3 regions of the Oceanobacter antarcticus genome follow, and region 3 is predicted to be linked to each of the others. Evidence: predicted binding sites of a transcription regulator. Region 3 holds the regulator's gene; each other region holds the start of a gene.
What was found. Region 3 encodes PhoB, which activates phosphate uptake and scavenging genes when phosphate is short. Its sites were predicted from a motif close to TGTCATANNNNTGTCANA; they were not measured.
Positions count from the first base shown of each region.

Region 1: WG929_RS14415 (choice-of-anchor I family protein) is a predicted target of PhoB. The motif match lies at 2,006-2,023, and genes of this name have one in related genera.
Region 2: WG929_RS00940 (heavy metal response regulator transcription factor) is a predicted target of PhoB. The motif match lies at 3,223-3,240, and genes of this name have one in related genera.

Region 1 is NZ_JBBKTX010000018.1:5,843-11,200, forward strand. Features, by position in the region: gene WG929_RS14415 (choice-of-anchor I family protein) at 1-1,934, opposite strand, end outside; gene WG929_RS14420 (YebC/PmpR family DNA-binding transcriptional regulator) at 2,237-2,959, opposite strand; gene WG929_RS14425 (tRNA-uridine aminocarboxypropyltransferase) at 3,059-3,766, opposite strand; gene WG929_RS14430 (S8 family peptidase) at 4,125-5,358, shown strand, end outside.
Region 2 is NZ_JBBKTX010000001.1:196,750-202,107, reverse strand. Features, by position in the region: gene WG929_RS00950 (copper resistance protein B) at 85-1,392, opposite strand; gene WG929_RS00945 (copper resistance system multicopper oxidase) at 1,389-3,164, opposite strand; gene WG929_RS00940 (heavy metal response regulator transcription factor) at 3,314-3,994, shown strand; gene WG929_RS00935 (heavy metal sensor histidine kinase) at 3,987-5,358, shown strand, end outside.
Region 3 is NZ_JBBKTX010000013.1:29,686-35,043, reverse strand. Features, by position in the region: gene WG929_RS11495 (response regulator) at 1-687, shown strand, start outside; gene phoR (phosphate regulon sensor histidine kinase PhoR) at 668-1,975, opposite strand; gene phoB (phosphate regulon transcriptional regulator PhoB) at 1,981-2,679, opposite strand; gene ubiA (4-hydroxybenzoate octaprenyltransferase) at 2,789-3,694, opposite strand; gene WG929_RS11475 (chorismate--pyruvate lyase family protein) at 3,697-4,281, opposite strand; gene WG929_RS11470 (rubredoxin) at 4,429-4,593, shown strand; gene WG929_RS11465 (hypothetical protein) at 4,672-4,911, shown strand; gene WG929_RS11460 (HU family DNA-binding protein) at 5,161-5,358, shown strand, end outside.

The DNA.
Region 1 (5,358 bases), on a different contig from region 3:
CCGAACTCGCTGACGCTATCCGAATCGAGGAACAGCAGGCCTTCCGGTGCTTCGTCACCCTCGTGGGTTAGCAGTTGTAGCTGTTCTGGTGCACTGATATCAGAAATGTCGTACACCGCAATCGCACTGGCGCGTTCCATGCCAATAAAGGCATAACGCAGGCCATTCACCATACCGGTGGTGACGGATTCCGGTTCGCTGCCCTTGTCGTCGGAGCGGCCATCCGGGTAAATACCGGCGGCAATGGTCATTTCGGCCAGATCGTTGCCACTGTCGAACACCTGTTCGCCGGTTTCACCATTCCAGATACTGAAGGAACGGCCACCATAGGCATAGATGGTTTCGATGTCGGTAGCAACGGCTTCGTCGGAGAACGGGTTAAGGGTGGTTTTCAGACGTCCCAGCACGGTTTCACCTTGCAAGGTCGCAGCGTCCGGGAACGCGGTTGTATTCAGTGTCAGGTCATCGACTCGGGCTTCTTCTGAGAAACCGTCGTAGTCGCGTGCGTCGCCTTCGTTGGCGCTGATGACATAATGGGTGCCATTGTCTTCGAAGGTGGTGATGGCGTCCGGCATAAAGAAGCCCTTGACGTTGGCGTAAGCGGTCAGCGCGGTGCCTGCTTCCTTGTCGGAGGCATTCATGGCATTGGCTTCGAGACCGTAGTCTTGCAGACCCAACGGCAGGATTTTGGTGATGGCTTCGGCATCGACGGTCAGGTCAATCACCGCCAGTCCGTTGTTTTCCTGCAGCGAGACCCAGGCTGTGGTGTCATCGGCACTGATGGCGACGTATTCCGGTTCCACATCCGTGGCCAGATCGGCGCCAGGGCCAAAGACACGGAACCCTTCAGCTTCCAGCGCTGCTTCCTGATCGTTCAGACCATCGAAAAACAGTGTGGTAACGGCCAGTTCAGCAGGGCTGGCGGCGAGGTTGGTTTCACCTGGGGTGGCGTAGATGTCACCGGTGGCCCAGTCTCCACCATCGGGCAGGCGACCGGCGCTGTTGGCGTGGGTATCGGCAGTGACTGTGTAGTCGTCGGCCAGATTACCTTGATAGAACAGACGAATGGTGTCGCCTTTGCCGAGACCGAAGTCTTGATCCGCTGCGGCAACAATGGCAGCTGGCGCACCGTCTACTTGTGTCGTTTCATTCGGCATGATGACCAGGAACCCTTTGGCGGCAATAACAGTGCCATCAGGGATGGTCACCGGGGTATGGGTATCGTCACTGTCGAGCAGCGTCCAGTCAGTACCAGTAAAGGTAAACTCGGCATCGGCGCTGTTGTAGAGTTCAACAAAGTCAAAGTCACCTTTGGTGCGCACTTCGTTGATGAAGATATCGGTGGCGACAGCGGTGACTGGCTCTTCTTCTTCAGCGGCGGCCGGTGCGGTATTGGCGGCGGTGGGAGTAGCACTCATGGCACCTTCAGCCCAATCGCCGCCGTCCGGGTAGCGGCCAAGAGTGTCGGCGTGTTCGCCGTCAGTCCAGCTATAGCTGTCGTGAGCTGTACCTTGATACAGCAGGTTGGCCGTATCGCCCTTGCCCAGACCAAAGCCATCGGCTCCGCCCAATACGGCGCTGGTAACGGTCGCTGGCAGTTCAGTTGCATCGGTCAGTACCAGCAGGTAGCCACCGGCGGCAATTTCAGTACCGGCTGGAATCGCAATGGCGGTATGGCTGCTGTCGCCATCCAAGAGACCCCATTCGCCGTCGGCGAAGGTATAGGATTCAGATCCGGCGTTGTAAATTTCAACATAATCGTAGTCGCCGGTAGAGCGCACTTCGTTAATCACGATATTACTGATGTCGAATTCGGCCGGTGTGTCGGTATTGGTATCGGCGTTGTTGTTATCGTTGTCGTCGCTGCCACAGGCAGTCAAGGCTGCGGTGATGGCCATCGCCAGCGTGCCTTTTTTCCAGAGATCGAGAGACATGATCTTTCCTTTGTTATCGGTATTAACAGGTATTCAAAGGCTTCAAGCGTATGACGGTTTTGTGACGTCCGGGTGACCTGAAAATGACACGAATATGACGATTGCAAGGCAAGACAAAACAAGTGGGAGCTGGCAGGGGGAATGGGTTTGGGCGGTAAGGTGTGGGCGGTAAGGTTTTACCGTTAACAGGCAGTAAATACGCAAACGGCACTTTATATAAAAGTGCCGTTTTGGACGGTGTCGTTTTGGTTAGCGATGGCCTCATCTACTCGGAAGGCTGAGGCGATGGCTGACGCGGCTGATCAGCCTTCAAATTCACCGTTATGGTAGATTTCCTGTACGTCTTCCAGATCGTTCATCAAACTGGCAAAACGCTCAAATTGATCGGCGTCGTCTGTTGCAATCGGGTGCGGCATTTGTGGCAGGTAGGTGATTTCTTCCATTTCAAAATCAATGTCGGCACGCCATTCGGTCAGTGCGGTTTTGGTTTTGAAGAACTCGGTGGGTGGCACCAGCACCGTGACCATGCCGTCTTCGCAGTCGATATCGGAAACATCAATATCGGCTTCCATCAGCATTTCCAGGGCTTCATCTTCGCTGTCATCCGCAAACACAAACATGGCGCGATGATCGAACATGTGGGAGACCGAACCCTGGCTGCCGAGCTTGGCCTTGCACTTGGAAAACACGCCCCGGATTTCACCGAAGGTGCGGTTCGGGTTGTCGGTCAGGGCGCTGATCAACACCATGGCACCGCCAGGCGCAATGCCTTCATACAGGGCCGGTTGGAAGTCTTCTCCAGCACCACCAGTGGCCTTGTCGATGGCTTTTTCGATCACGTGGGTGGGCACCTGATCTTTTTTGGCCCGGTCGATCAGTGAGCGCAACGACAGGTTGGCCGATGGATCGGGGCCGCCTGCCTTGGCGGCTACATAGATTTCTCGGCCATACTTGGAGTAGACCTTGGTTTTTGCCGCGGCCGTTTTGGCCATGGATTCTTTTCGGTTTTGATACGCTCTGCCCATGGGAATCAGTCTTTTCTTGGGTGAATAAGTCAAAAAAACGTCTGAATTGTACCCATTGCTGTCGAGGCTGTCTTGTCGATCTTCTGCTGGCCGGGGATTTCAGTGACGTGGCTTGCCCGCCAAATAACGCTCACGGAACAAGGCAAAATAAGCTGCCAGGCGGCTGCTTGCGGTGGCTGCGCCCAGCTGTTGCAGTATTTCTATCGCTACTTCTGCGGTGCCCAGCTGGTAATCGTGCGCCGCTTCCCTCAATTGATAGTTACCCGGTTCGAGTGGCTCAATCCCCAGTATTGGAATGCCACTGAGGTAAGGGCTGCGGAACATTTTGCGGGCTTCGCGCCAACTGCCGTCGAGCAATATCAGCAAGGGTTTGCGCTGTTGCTCTGACGCTTGCATCTGGTACTGCTGCAGCTTGTCCGGGGTGTCCAGACACTGCTGGGTATCGGCGTACTGGAACGGGAAGATCACCAACGGCGCATAGGCCGGGTTGGTCAGTAATGCCAGCAAGGCGGCATCCGGCTCGGTGCGGTTCCACAGAAATGCGTGGTTATCACTCAGTACATCCGCCACCAGACGACCGCTGTTACTGGGCTTGTAGACTTCGCCTTTGTAATAAATCAGGCAGACCGCGACCTCGTCAGAAGGGGCAGGCCGTTGTGTGCAAAGGCACAGCGGCAAGGATAACAGGCAATGCTGACAACGAATCATCCGGCCTCCCCGAGCAATAAAAGCCCGCCGTGATTGCGCCAGCTCTTGCTGACGCAAGTGGGTGACCGCATTTTCGAGAACAGGGGGAGTATCAGACATGGTCAGTACACGGGCCGGGAAAGGGAGCGGCATAGTGCGGCAAAGTGATCGCGGCGGCAAATAGTGGCTTACCTGGGAGCGCCAGCTGCCATGCTGGCCAAAGTGTCGGCTGTAAGCCTCGCGTATTTATCGCAGCCGTTGGTGGGCATGGCTGCCTGCCCATGCCTATGAGTGGGCCAGCGGGTGTTTTTTATACCCGGATTTTTAATTAAGGTGGCTTTCTTGCTGAACCCAGATTCCTCTGCTTGGCTTGGTAGAGGGCAGCGCTGGCGTGCCTGTGGTGTCGGCGAGGCCGTAGATGGTGAAATGCTGTTGGATCTTGATGGGTATGTGGGCGAGTGTGTTAGCGCAGGCAGCAATGCCAGTGACGACACAGTCGGCTGCTACTCTGCAGTTTGAGAATTTTGCCACCCCGGTTGTGCTGCATGCTGTGGGTGAGCAGGTGTATCAGGTTGAGGCGTCACAACAACGGGTCATGGTGGCTCGGCGTTTGGTCGTACGGGTAGCCGCAGATTTCCCCAAGCAACGTATTGCAGCGGTAGCGGGTATTGATAAGGTCAGTGCGCTGTTTTTGGGTCACGATTATCAGTATTGGCTGGTGGCGTTAAGTCCGGGTGTGGACATCGCGGAGATGCTGGCTGCGGTGGCCGACATTCCCGGTGTTGAACGGGTACAGCCCGATCTCTTGCAGTTGCGCGACAAGGCTGGCGACGAGACGACGGATCTTCACTCATCCGGTCATTACCAGGTCAATGGATTGGCGGCGTTGTGGCAATTCACTCAGGGTCAGGGCGTCAAGGTCGCGGTGATTGACGACGGCTTTGCGTTGAACCACCCACAGTTTGTACAGCTGTCACCGACGTTTTTATACGATACCGCATCGCAGCAGCGAAACGCAGCTCCGCAGAACTCCCAGGATACTCACGGCACTCGGGTTGCCGGGGTGTTGTTTGCCGCCCACGACGGTCATGGCCTGAAGGGGCTGGTGCCGAATGCCGGTTTGATTGGCATTCGCCAGCCCGACAGCTGGACTTCCAATACCTTGCTGGCTTTTCAGCTGGCGGCCATGTCTCGCGCCGATGTCATTAATTGCAGCTGGACCACCCGTTTGTTGCTGGAGCCAGTGCAGGATGTGGTGCGCGACCTGGCTCGTTGGGGGCGCGCTGGCAGAGGGTTGCCGGTGGTGTTTGCGGCCGGTAACGAAGGTCGGTTGATTACACCTCATAGCTCGGAAGCGGCTATTCCTGAGGCGATTGTGGTGGGGGCGCTTGGTCTTCGACAGCAACGGCTGCCACACAGTAATTATGGGCCGACGGTGGATTTTTATGCCTTCGGCCTGCCGCTCGACAGTACGGATATTGCGGGCGGCTACCAGGCCTTTGGTGGCACCTCGCTGGCGGCCGCCATTGTGTCAGGACTGGCGGCGCTGATTATTGCCACGGAACCGGACATGCCGTTGTCCGCGCTGCAGCAGCGGCTGGCGGATTTATTGCCTGCTCCCATGCCTGTTGCTTCCTCTGCTGGTACGCCTGACCCCGCTGTTATTTCTGAACCGGCAGGCGTTGCTACTGCGGTTGCCTCTGTTTCCGGCT
Region 2 (5,358 bases), on a different contig from region 3:
TTTACAGCCCTGGTATTGACTACCGCCCGGCCCAGACTGCCCTCCGTGGCTGTCCGCATCTCGAAGCCAGAGCCATACACTACGCTACAACCAGGCTTTTACACCTAACACCCATTCGGTGCTGGCACGCTCTCCAAGGATGGCAGCAGTGCTACCATAACGATGACTACGTTCAACACCGAAGTAGGGTGCAAACCGGCGACTGAATTCGTAACGCAACCGAGCACCAAACTGAGTGCTGTTCAGCCCCTGACCAAACGCTCCTTCCGGGTCACGCTTACCGGTTGCCGTTAAAGCACCATCCAATCCGAGTATCCAACGCTGGGTAAACAACAGGTCGTATTCGGCCTCCAGCTCCAGTTGCGTGACGCCCTGCTTGCCGACAAACAGCATAGCCTGGCTTTCAAACCAGTACGGAGCCAAGCCCTGAAAACCGACACCCACCCAGTTACGATCCAGATCATCCGAGCTGTCATGTCGCGCTCCCAATTGAGTATTCCAGAACGCGGTCAGGGCATGTCGCCAGTACACGCCCAGCTCGGCATCGGTAGCACCGTTCTGGCGCTCGCCATCGAGTTGCACAACCGCTCGCTCCCAGGTGGTGCCGTACCAATATTCGCCACTCAGACGCTGAGAGGTATCACCATCGTGCCGAGACCATTCGAAGTGATCGATCATCAGCGCAGAAAAACGATGTTCATCGGCCAAACGCAGCTGGCGGGGGCCTTTCCTGGCGTAGGGGCCAGAGGTCAGGGTGTAACCGCCGGAATAGGCATTCGGGTCGCGGGCATTGGTCGGCGCTGAACCACCCTGCATCCGCATACTGGAGTGATCCATCTGGCCATGATCCATATTTTCATGGTTCATACCTTCATGATTCATACCTTCGTGAGGCATCTCGCCTTGATTCATCATGGAATGATCCATCTGGCCATGATCCATACCTTCATGGTTCATACCTTCATGATTCATACCTTCGTGAGGCATCTCGCCTTGATTCATCATGGAGTGATCCATCTGGCTATGATCCATATTTTCATGGCTCATGCCTTCGTGGTGCATCTCGCCTTGATTCATCATGGAATGATCCATCTGGCTATGATCCATACCTTCGTGGTTCATACCTTCATGGTTCATACCTTCGTGGTTCATACCTTCGTGGTGCATCTCGCCTTGATTCATCATGGAATGATCCATCTGGCCATGATCCATACCTTCATGGTTCATACCTTCATGGTTCATGCCTTCGTGGTTCATGCAATTGGCATCACCAGCCTGGCATTCCATACCAGACATCATGGTGCTGGTTTCTGCCCAGCTAATGGGAGCCACCAGCAACCCGGCCAGCAAACATGCCTCTGCGATCGGCTTTTTCATCATCAGTATTTTCATGCGATCACCACCTCGCGGAACATGCCCGCGTCCATATGGAACATCAGGTGGCAATGCCACGCCCAACGTCCGACAGCATCTGCTGTTACCTGATAACTGACACGTTGTGCCGGTTGTACCGGAATGGTGTGCAACCGCGCCTGAAATTCACCCCGGTCATTTTCCAGTTCGCTCCACACGCCGTGCATGTGCATCGGGTGGGTCATCATGGTGTCGTTCTGCAAAATTACCCGCACCCGCTCGCCATGGCGAAAATGTACCGGAGTCGACTGGCCAAATTCGACCCCATCAAACGACCAGCTGTAGCGTTCCATATTGCCGGTCAAATGCAGTTCGACTTCACGCTCGGGGTCGCGTTTATCCATTGAGCCACCTAACGTATGTAAGTCCGCCAGGGTTAACACCCGCCGACCATTGTTACGCAAGCCAATACCGGGATCATCCAGATTGGTGCGCGGTGTATCGACGCGCATATCCACTTGCGGGCCGTATTCACTGCTGGCGTGATGGACAGTGGCAGACGGCACCGCCATGCCCCTGGGTTTCATATCGCCGTGATTCATACCTGCGTGATCCATGCCTGCCATACTGCCCATGCCCGACATACCACCCGACATACCACCCGACATATCGCCCATCATATCGGCCATGGTTAACCACTCCGGTTTATCCATAGCCGGTACAGCGGCCGCTAGCCCCATGGCTGGAGTCAGCGTTCCGCGTGCATAGCCGGAACGACCCATGTTCTGAGCAAAAATGGTGTACGGCTGATCCGCCGGATGCACGATCACGTCGTAGGTTTCACCTGGACCAAAGCGGAATTCATCCACCGTTACCGGCTCCAGATTCTGACCATCTGCCTGTACGACCGTTAGTTTCAAACCGGGAATACGCACATCATAGAAGGTGTTGCCAGCGCCATTGATAAACCGCAGCCGCACGTACTCACCCGGTTTAAACACACCGCTCCAGTTACCCGCCGGAGCCGTACCGTTCATCAGATAGGTAAAGGTTTCGCCAGAGGTATCGGCCAGGTCGGTCGGGCTCATACGCATGTCGTTCCACATTTTGCGCATGGCGAACGCTTCGCTGAGGCCATAACGCTGGGCGTCGCGAATAAAATCTGGCCCGGTGGGCTGACTGTAGTTGTAATAATCCGACTGGTTTTTTAGCTTGGCGAACACATCCATCGGGTTTTCGTCAGTCCAGTCCGACAGCACCACCGCCATCTCACGGTCGTAGTAGACCGGGTCTGACGCTTTCGGGCGCACAATAATTGCGCCGTACATGCCTGTTAGCTCCTGAAAACCGGAATGGGAGTGATACCAATACGTCCCGCTTTGCTCGACCTTGAACTGGTAGGTAAAGGTCTCACCTGGAGCAATCCCCGCAAAGCTGATACCCGGCACACCATCCATCTGATACGGCAGAATAATGCCGTGCCAATGAATCGAGGTGCTCACCGCCAAGTCATTACGCACCCGGATGGTGACCGTTTCACCTTCTTGCCACACCAGTGTCGGCGCTGGAACCGAACCATTAATAGCCGTGGCCTTGCCGCGACTGCCGGTAAAATTCACCGCCAGTTCACTCACCACCAAATCAAACTGAGTGCCGGTCAGTACCTGCACTTGTGGATTGTTGCTGGCAGGCAAAGATCCCGCCCGAGCATTGCCCATGCCAGCCAGTGCCACCCCCGTTGCTAACCCTTGCACAAACCGTCGCCGTGATAACCCGCTGGCCGAGATGCCAGTGGGAGTCAGAATCTTCATCACACTACCCCTGCTATATTCCATTTAGCCCAGAATAACTGCCCCTAACTGACCCCCGGATGACCTGAACATGACAAAACCGTCATGTTCAGGTCATGTGTCTGTACGCCAGTTTTTGTACACTGGTAACAGATCCCAGAGAGCACACCATGCGGCTATTAATTGTTGAAGACGAAACCAAGATCGGCGACTACCTCCAGCAAGGCCTGACCGAAGCCGGTTTTAATGTAGTACTGGCGCGTAACGGCCTCGACGGCCACCACCTCGCCATGACCGAAGCGTTCGACTTGCTGCTACTGGATGTCATGTTGCCAGACGTCGACGGCTGGAAGATTTGCCAGTCGTTGCGAGAATCCGGCAACCAGACGCCGATTCTTTTTCTTACCGCCCGCGACCAGATAGAAGATCGGGTCAAAGGGCTGGAGCTGGGTGCCGACGACTATCTGGTCAAGCCCTTCGCTTTTGCCGAATTACTGGCCCGAGTGCGCACTCTGCTGCGGCGCGGGTTACGCCCGGTACAAGAGACGTTGGCCGTCGCCGACCTGACCCTCGACACCAGCAAACGTATTGCCGTGCGTGACGGCCAGAAAATCACCCTCACCAACCGCGAATTCGCGCTGCTGGAACTGCTGGTCAACCGCAAGGGCGAAGTCCTGACCCGCTCGCTGATAGCCTCCCAGGTATGGGATATGAACTTCGACAGCGACACCAACGTCATCGACGTCGCCATTCGCCGCCTGCGCCGCAAAATCGACGACCCGTTTCAACAACGGCTGATTCACACCGTGCGTGGCATGGGTTATCGGCTGGACGATGAAAGCCATGACTAGACGACCGCTGTCGCTGCAATGGCGGGTCACCTTGCTGACCGCCCTCGTCATCAGCAGTGGGCTGATCTTGCTGGTCAGCATGGTGCAGCATTCCATCCGCAGCCACTTTGCCGAACAAGACAGTCAGGAACTGGCACAGGCCGCCGCCGCCATACAACAGGTGTTCGATACCAGCCCCGATCACACCGACGTACTGGCCGGACAGCCACTGCCCCATCATATCCAGCACCTGCTGGAACAAATCAGCCACAGCTACCACGGCATCTCCCTGCAACTGCTGCTACAACAGCCGTCGGAGCCACTGACAACGCTCTATCACAGCGGCAACGCCAGCATCAGCGCTACTCTGCTGCAACAGCCGCCCATCCAAAAAATCACCGCTCGCCAACTGCTCAGCTGGCAACAAGCAAGCCATCCATACCGGGGTGTGCTGGTCAAGCTGAAAGTCGCCTCAGCCTCCAACGACGCCACCTGGTTGCTGATGCTAGCGACGGACATGGGCTTCCACCTGCGCTTCCTCGACGAATTCCGCAGCACCCTGTGGGCCATTGTGCTTGGCATTGGTCTGCTGACCCTGCTGGCCGTCTGGTTCAGCATCCACCAGGGACATGCCCCGCTCCGTCAGATCAGCCAACGAATTACCCACATCGGTTCAGAACAATTAAACGAACGACTGGATCCCAACCAGGCACCCACCGAACTGGTGCCGCTGATACAGGCATTTAACGATATGCTGTCGCGACTGGAAGCCGGGTTTGAACGGCTGTCCAATTTTTCCGCCGACATCGCCCACGAACTGCGCACTCCCCTCACCAACCTGATCACCCAAACCCAGGTGATGCTCGGGCAACCCCGTGATCTCGACGCCTACCGCGAACTGCTCTACTCCAGCCTCGAAGAAGAAGAGCGACTGGCCCGTATGGTCGCCGACATGCTCTGGCTCGCCAAAGCCGACAACGGCCTGCAAGGCATCCACCCGGAACCCATCCAACTGAAAGCCGACATCCTCGACCTGTTTGATTTTTTTGAAGCCTGGGCCGACGAACAACAGGTAAGGCTCACCTTCAACCACTCAGAGTCACCGCAACTGACCGGCGACCGCAACATGATACGACGCGCCATCAGCAACCTGCTCTCCAACGCCATACGCCATACCGCACCAGGGCACAGCGTCGCCGTACAACTCAGCCAAACCCGAATACAAGGCCAGCCATACGCCCGGCTGGACATCAGCAACCCCGGCCCGGACATACCCGCAGAACACTTGCCGCAACTGTTCGACCGCTTCTACCGCGCCGATGCCGCCCGCCAGAAAAACCCCGATAGCAACCCCGACAGCACCGGCCTTGGGCTGGCCATTACCC
Region 3 (5,358 bases):
GAGGTATTGAAATGGATGCGCGAGCAACCGAATTACAAAGCCACGCCTTTTATGATGATCACCAGTCGTGGTGATCGTGATCACGTACTCAAGGCTGTTGAAGCCGGTGTTTCCAGCTATATTGGCAAACCGTTTACGCGGGATGCCTTTGTCGACAAGCTGAGCCGTATGGTGTTTCGGCATTTGAAAGTAAGACCAGCTACCGTATCGGAACAAGCAGTACCTTCAGCAGACCGTAGTGGCGCTTCGGTGTTGATGGGGAATGTGGGCAATCAGGCGCTGGTGGGCAAGACTGCACCAGGGGCGGCCAGAGCCGCCGTTGTTTCTCCCTTGCTGGCCAGATCCCCGCATCCTGAACCGGTGTCAAAAACCGGCGCAAAAGGCCAGGCCAATGTCCGTTTTGCCTCTGGCGTTGAAGCCCGGCTGGTTATCCGGGACATCAGCTTGCAGGAAATGATTGGTGTTTTTCGGCGTCAGGATGCACTGCCGGTGTTACTGGAGCAGGCCGTTGTTGATGTGATTCATCCTGACAATGGTGATATTGCCCGGATTAATGCGTTTGTTCGCATGTTGCAGGCGCAAGAGCCGCATCCGGACGCCGAGACTGTCCAGATTCGACTGCGCTTTGTCGATGACGATCCGGACAAGCTGGATGCCTTGTCGCGGTTTATTGGCCAGGCGCGCTAGTGTCAGAAAGACGACTGCCGGGGAAAACGCAGGTAAACGTGCTGCCCTTGCCTTCTTCGCTGCTGATTTGCAGTTCACCATCATGATGCAGCAATACGTGTTTGACGATGGCCAGTCCTAGACCGGTGCCGCCGGTGGCGATGCTGCGGCTCGGGTCGGCGCGATAGAAACGCTCGGTCAGGCGGGGAATATGATGATGAGCAATACCGATGCCGTTGTCAGTAACACTGAAATAACCTTTGCCGCCCTCTGAGTACCAGTGCAGCTTCACATGGCCGCCTTCGGGGGTGTATTTCACCGCATTAAATACCAGGTTGGAAAAGGCACTGCGGAGTTCGTTATAAAACCCCATCAGCTTTTGGTCGTGGTCAATACTCAGCGAGAGAGTGTGTTTGTTGCTGCTGAGAGAGGCTGCGTCACGGCGAATCGCTTCCAGCAGCGGTTGCAACGCCACTGGCTGAGCCTGCTCATTCTCACCTGTTTCCAGCCGCGACAGCATCAGCAGATCCTTGAGCAGATTTTCCATGCGATGACTCTGCTCGCTCATCTGTTGCAGCATGCGTCCCCAGCGGGGTGGCAACATTTCAGAAGCAGCTTGCATGGTTTCGACGTAGCCGGAAATCACCGTGAGGGGGGTGCGTAACTCGTGGCTGACGTTGGCGACGAAGTCTTTGCGCATTTCTTCCAGTTGCTTCAGGCGGGTGACGTCATGCACCAGGATCAAGCGGTCTTTACGGCCAAACAAGGTGATATTGAATTGCAGGTAAATACGCGGGTTGATTGGAGAGCGAATGGTCAGCGGTTCGCGGTAGTCCGCCTTGTCGAAGTAGGCCTTGAACTCCGGCGTTCGAATCAGGTTGGTAATGGGCTGGCCAATATCAACCGGGCTGCGTAAGCCAAGGTAGTTTTGAGCGGCCTGATTCCAGAACTCCAGTGCCCCGGTGGCGTCGACCATCAATACCGAATCCTGCAGCGCGGCGGTTGAATCCTGTATGCGGTTGATAATGGCCTGCAAGCGCTGTTGATGTTTGATGCTGCTTTGTTGCAAGCGCTGGTTTTCCGTAAAAATGGAACCCCAGATACCGAGTGTGCGTGGCAAGACGGTGGTTTGTCCCTGATCCAGCCAGCGATGCAGGCGATAGAGCTGCAGCCACTGCCAGGAGATATAGATGCCCATCATCAGGCACAGGGCTTCCAGTGGCTTGCCAAAATAATAGTAGCCACAGCCAACGGCAAGTATCAGCAGATAAAGGATTCGGCGCAGCTCTCTGCGCCAGACAGGGGTCATCAAAATCAGGAGGCTTTGATCGAAAAGCGATAGCCCGTGCCACGAACGGTCTGAATCAGCTGTTCGTGGGATTCGCCAAGCGCCTTGCGCAGACGGCGAATATGGACATCGACGGTACGTTCTTCAACGTAGACATTACCACCCCATACCTGATCCAGTAGCTGGGCGCGGGAGTAGGCGCGCTCCTGATGGGTCATGAAAAATTGCAACAGGCGGTACTCGGTAGGGCCAATATCAATCGGGTTACCATGGGCGGTCACCCGGTGACAGACCGGGTCGAGCATCAGGCCACTGACCTCGATTGGTTCTTCAATGCCTTGCGGCGTTGAGCGCCGTAAAACGGCCTTCAGGCGCGCCACCAGCTCACGCGGTGAAAACGGTTTGGTGATGTAATCGTCCGCCCCCGCTTCCAGTCCTTGAACCTTGTTATCTTCTTCGCCCTTGGCAGTCAGCATGATGATCGGCAGCTCGGCAGTTCGATCTTCGCGCTTGAGGCGGCGAGCAAACTCGACACCGCTGGTGCCTGGCAGCATCCAGTCAAGCAAAATCATATCTGGCTTTCTGTCGATAATCTGCGCATGTGCTTCCTGTACATTCGCTGCTTCAAGGCATTCATACCCGGCCATTTCCAGGGCCACGGCTATCATTTCCCGGATCGGGGCTTCATCGTCCACAATAAGAACGGTCTTGCCTGCTTTGGTCATAACGGCTCGTCACGCAAATGTCACAATAGGAATAATGCGGGGGTATTACACTGATCCAGTGTTACAAGCATGTGACACTGCTGAGATTGGCGTCAAGCATATTGCCTGATCAGGGCAAAGATGGCGTCGCCAGGGCGTAGTTCAGCACCAGGCCAACCCAAATAATCGCGCCATACCAGTGAGCTGCCAGAAACTCCTTTAAACAGGCCATACGCTCACGGCTGCGGATGGCACGTAATTGCCACCACAAATAACCACCTGCAATTAACCAGGCGAGGTAGAATGGCCACCCTGCGTCTAATTGGCTGCCTGTCAGTAGCAGACAAAAATGCGCCATGCCATAAAGAATGGCAATCATGGTGACGTCCAGATCACCAAACAGGATTGCGGTGCTTTTGACACCGATCAACAGATCATCGTCGCGGTCGACCATGGCATAAATGGTGTCATAGCCGACGGTCCAGCAGACGTTAGCAATAAATAACAGCCAGCAGAGGGATGTCAGTTCATTGGCTTGCGCAGCGAACGCCATGGGAATTGCCCAGGAGAACGCAGCTCCGAGAAACACCTGTGGCAGGTGCGTGTGGCGTTTCATGTAAGGATAAAGTGCTGCCAGAGCAACCCCGCCGAGTGACAGCCAGAGGGTCAGGGTATTGGTCATTAACACCAGCAGCAAGCCGATCAGACAGAGCATAACAAAACCGATCAGCGCCTCGCGGTCGGCTATGCGGCCCTGCGTCAGGGGCCGATCCTGCGTGCGTTTGACGTGGCGGTCGATATGACGATCGGCGTAGTCGTTGATGACACAACCGGCGGAGCGCATCACAAATACTCCGAGGGTAAAAATCACCAGGTTGGCAATCGATGGCAAACCTTCGGCGGCCACCCATAGCGCCCATAGCATCGGCCATAACAGCAGGTAGGAACCGACCGGTTTGTTCAGCCGGGTCAGCTGAATCCACTGATGCCAGCGTGGCCAGAGTTTATCGAGTGTGGCAGACAGAGGTGATTGCATAATCAATGCCTTGTGTCGTCTGGCGAATGGAAGCGCGGTGATAGCAGTAGCGAAGAGAACGCCTCCGTTACCAGTAGAGGCGCACCGTTGATTGTAAACACGGAGCGCCTTGTCCAGCAAAAACAATGCGCACTGTCGGTTACCGGTTGACAGGCTTGACTGAACTTCAATGGTTGTCGGCGCAAGCTGGCCTGGCTGAATAAGTAGCTGCCAAGAGAACGATTGCCAAGATGACGAATTGGCTGACCAACCCTTGCCAAGCTGGTCAAGGGAATGACGGTACGGGCTCTTACCAGCTCGTATTGCCCCTGGCGCAGTGATACTTCGCGTACCCATACCGGTTGCCGCCAGCGCAATTTCAGGTCGGCACATTCAGAGGGCAAGGCTGGGCCGTGATATTGTCTGACGACATCGACCGAAAACTCAGCGGGATTCAGCGCCTGCAAACGTTTGGTCAGCGATCCGGCGTCATCAAGCCAGTAGCGCCAGGGTCGGGGAATGCCCGCCAGCGCAGTTTGAAAACGTCCACTCCAGCGAGGCGCGGTTGCCAACAGCCGGGCGTGGTATCGGGGTGTAGTGCTTTTCATGGCGGCGCAGCATGCGGCAAATCGCATTTACTGGCAAGAGGATTGCCCTGTCCATTGATTTTATCCGGGTTGGCCAGTAGCTTAGGCGCCTTTACCGCTGACACGAGTGATAAACGGCGGGTAAACAAGCGATTGACAGGTATTTGCATGAAAAAGTGGCAGTGCGTGGTGTGTGGCTGGATTTATGATGAAGCCGAAGGCGCACCGGAAGAAGGTATTCCACCAGGGACTTGCTGGGAGGATGTACCGGATGACTTTACCTGCCCGGATTGTGGTGTTGGCAAAGACGACTTTGAAATGATCGAGATTTGATCATTGGCTCCTGTCTCTCCTTCATCCCCGGTCACTCTCCCTGAAGCCCCTTGGTCATTGATCATTCTGGGTGCCGGAATGGCAGGCTACCGTTTGGCTCGCGAATACCGCCAGCGTAACGCAGACGCCACAGTACTGCTGATTTGCCCTGACGGCGGGCAACTGCTGCAGGCCAGTGCCGCCGAGATGGCAGATACGCTGGGCATCGCCGTACTGAATAATACTCATGTCACCGAGATCGACCGGCTCAACGGCAACCTTGAGACACCACTGGGGCGTTTTGTGTTTGAGCGGCTGATGCTGGCGACGGACGCCTGAGTGATGGGAGATTGCTGCCTTGCTGACAAACCATGAAGCGTATCAGCATCTTGATATTGATGATCGTGGTATATAGCAGAATTTCAGGATTCATGCCTTGATTGCTCGACTATGCTTTAGCGCATGCGTCGCTGACGAACAAGCCGTATTCCAATACCGATTGACCGATAACCACTGTTTTTCTGAGCCTGCGCTGCAGGCCCGTACAATCCGGGCGTTATGCCCAACTTATTGAGAGGATTCAACTCCATGCGTAAACCAGAACTGGCGGCAGCCATTGCTGAAAAAACCGACCTGAGCAAGGAAAAAGCGACAGAAATCATCACCGTGGTGACCGATCGTATTGCCCAGGCGTTGGCTGAAGGCGACAACGTAAGCCTGATCGGCTTTGGTACGTTTGAGGTGCGTCAGCGCGCTGAGCGTCAGGGTAAAAACCCGCAGACCGGC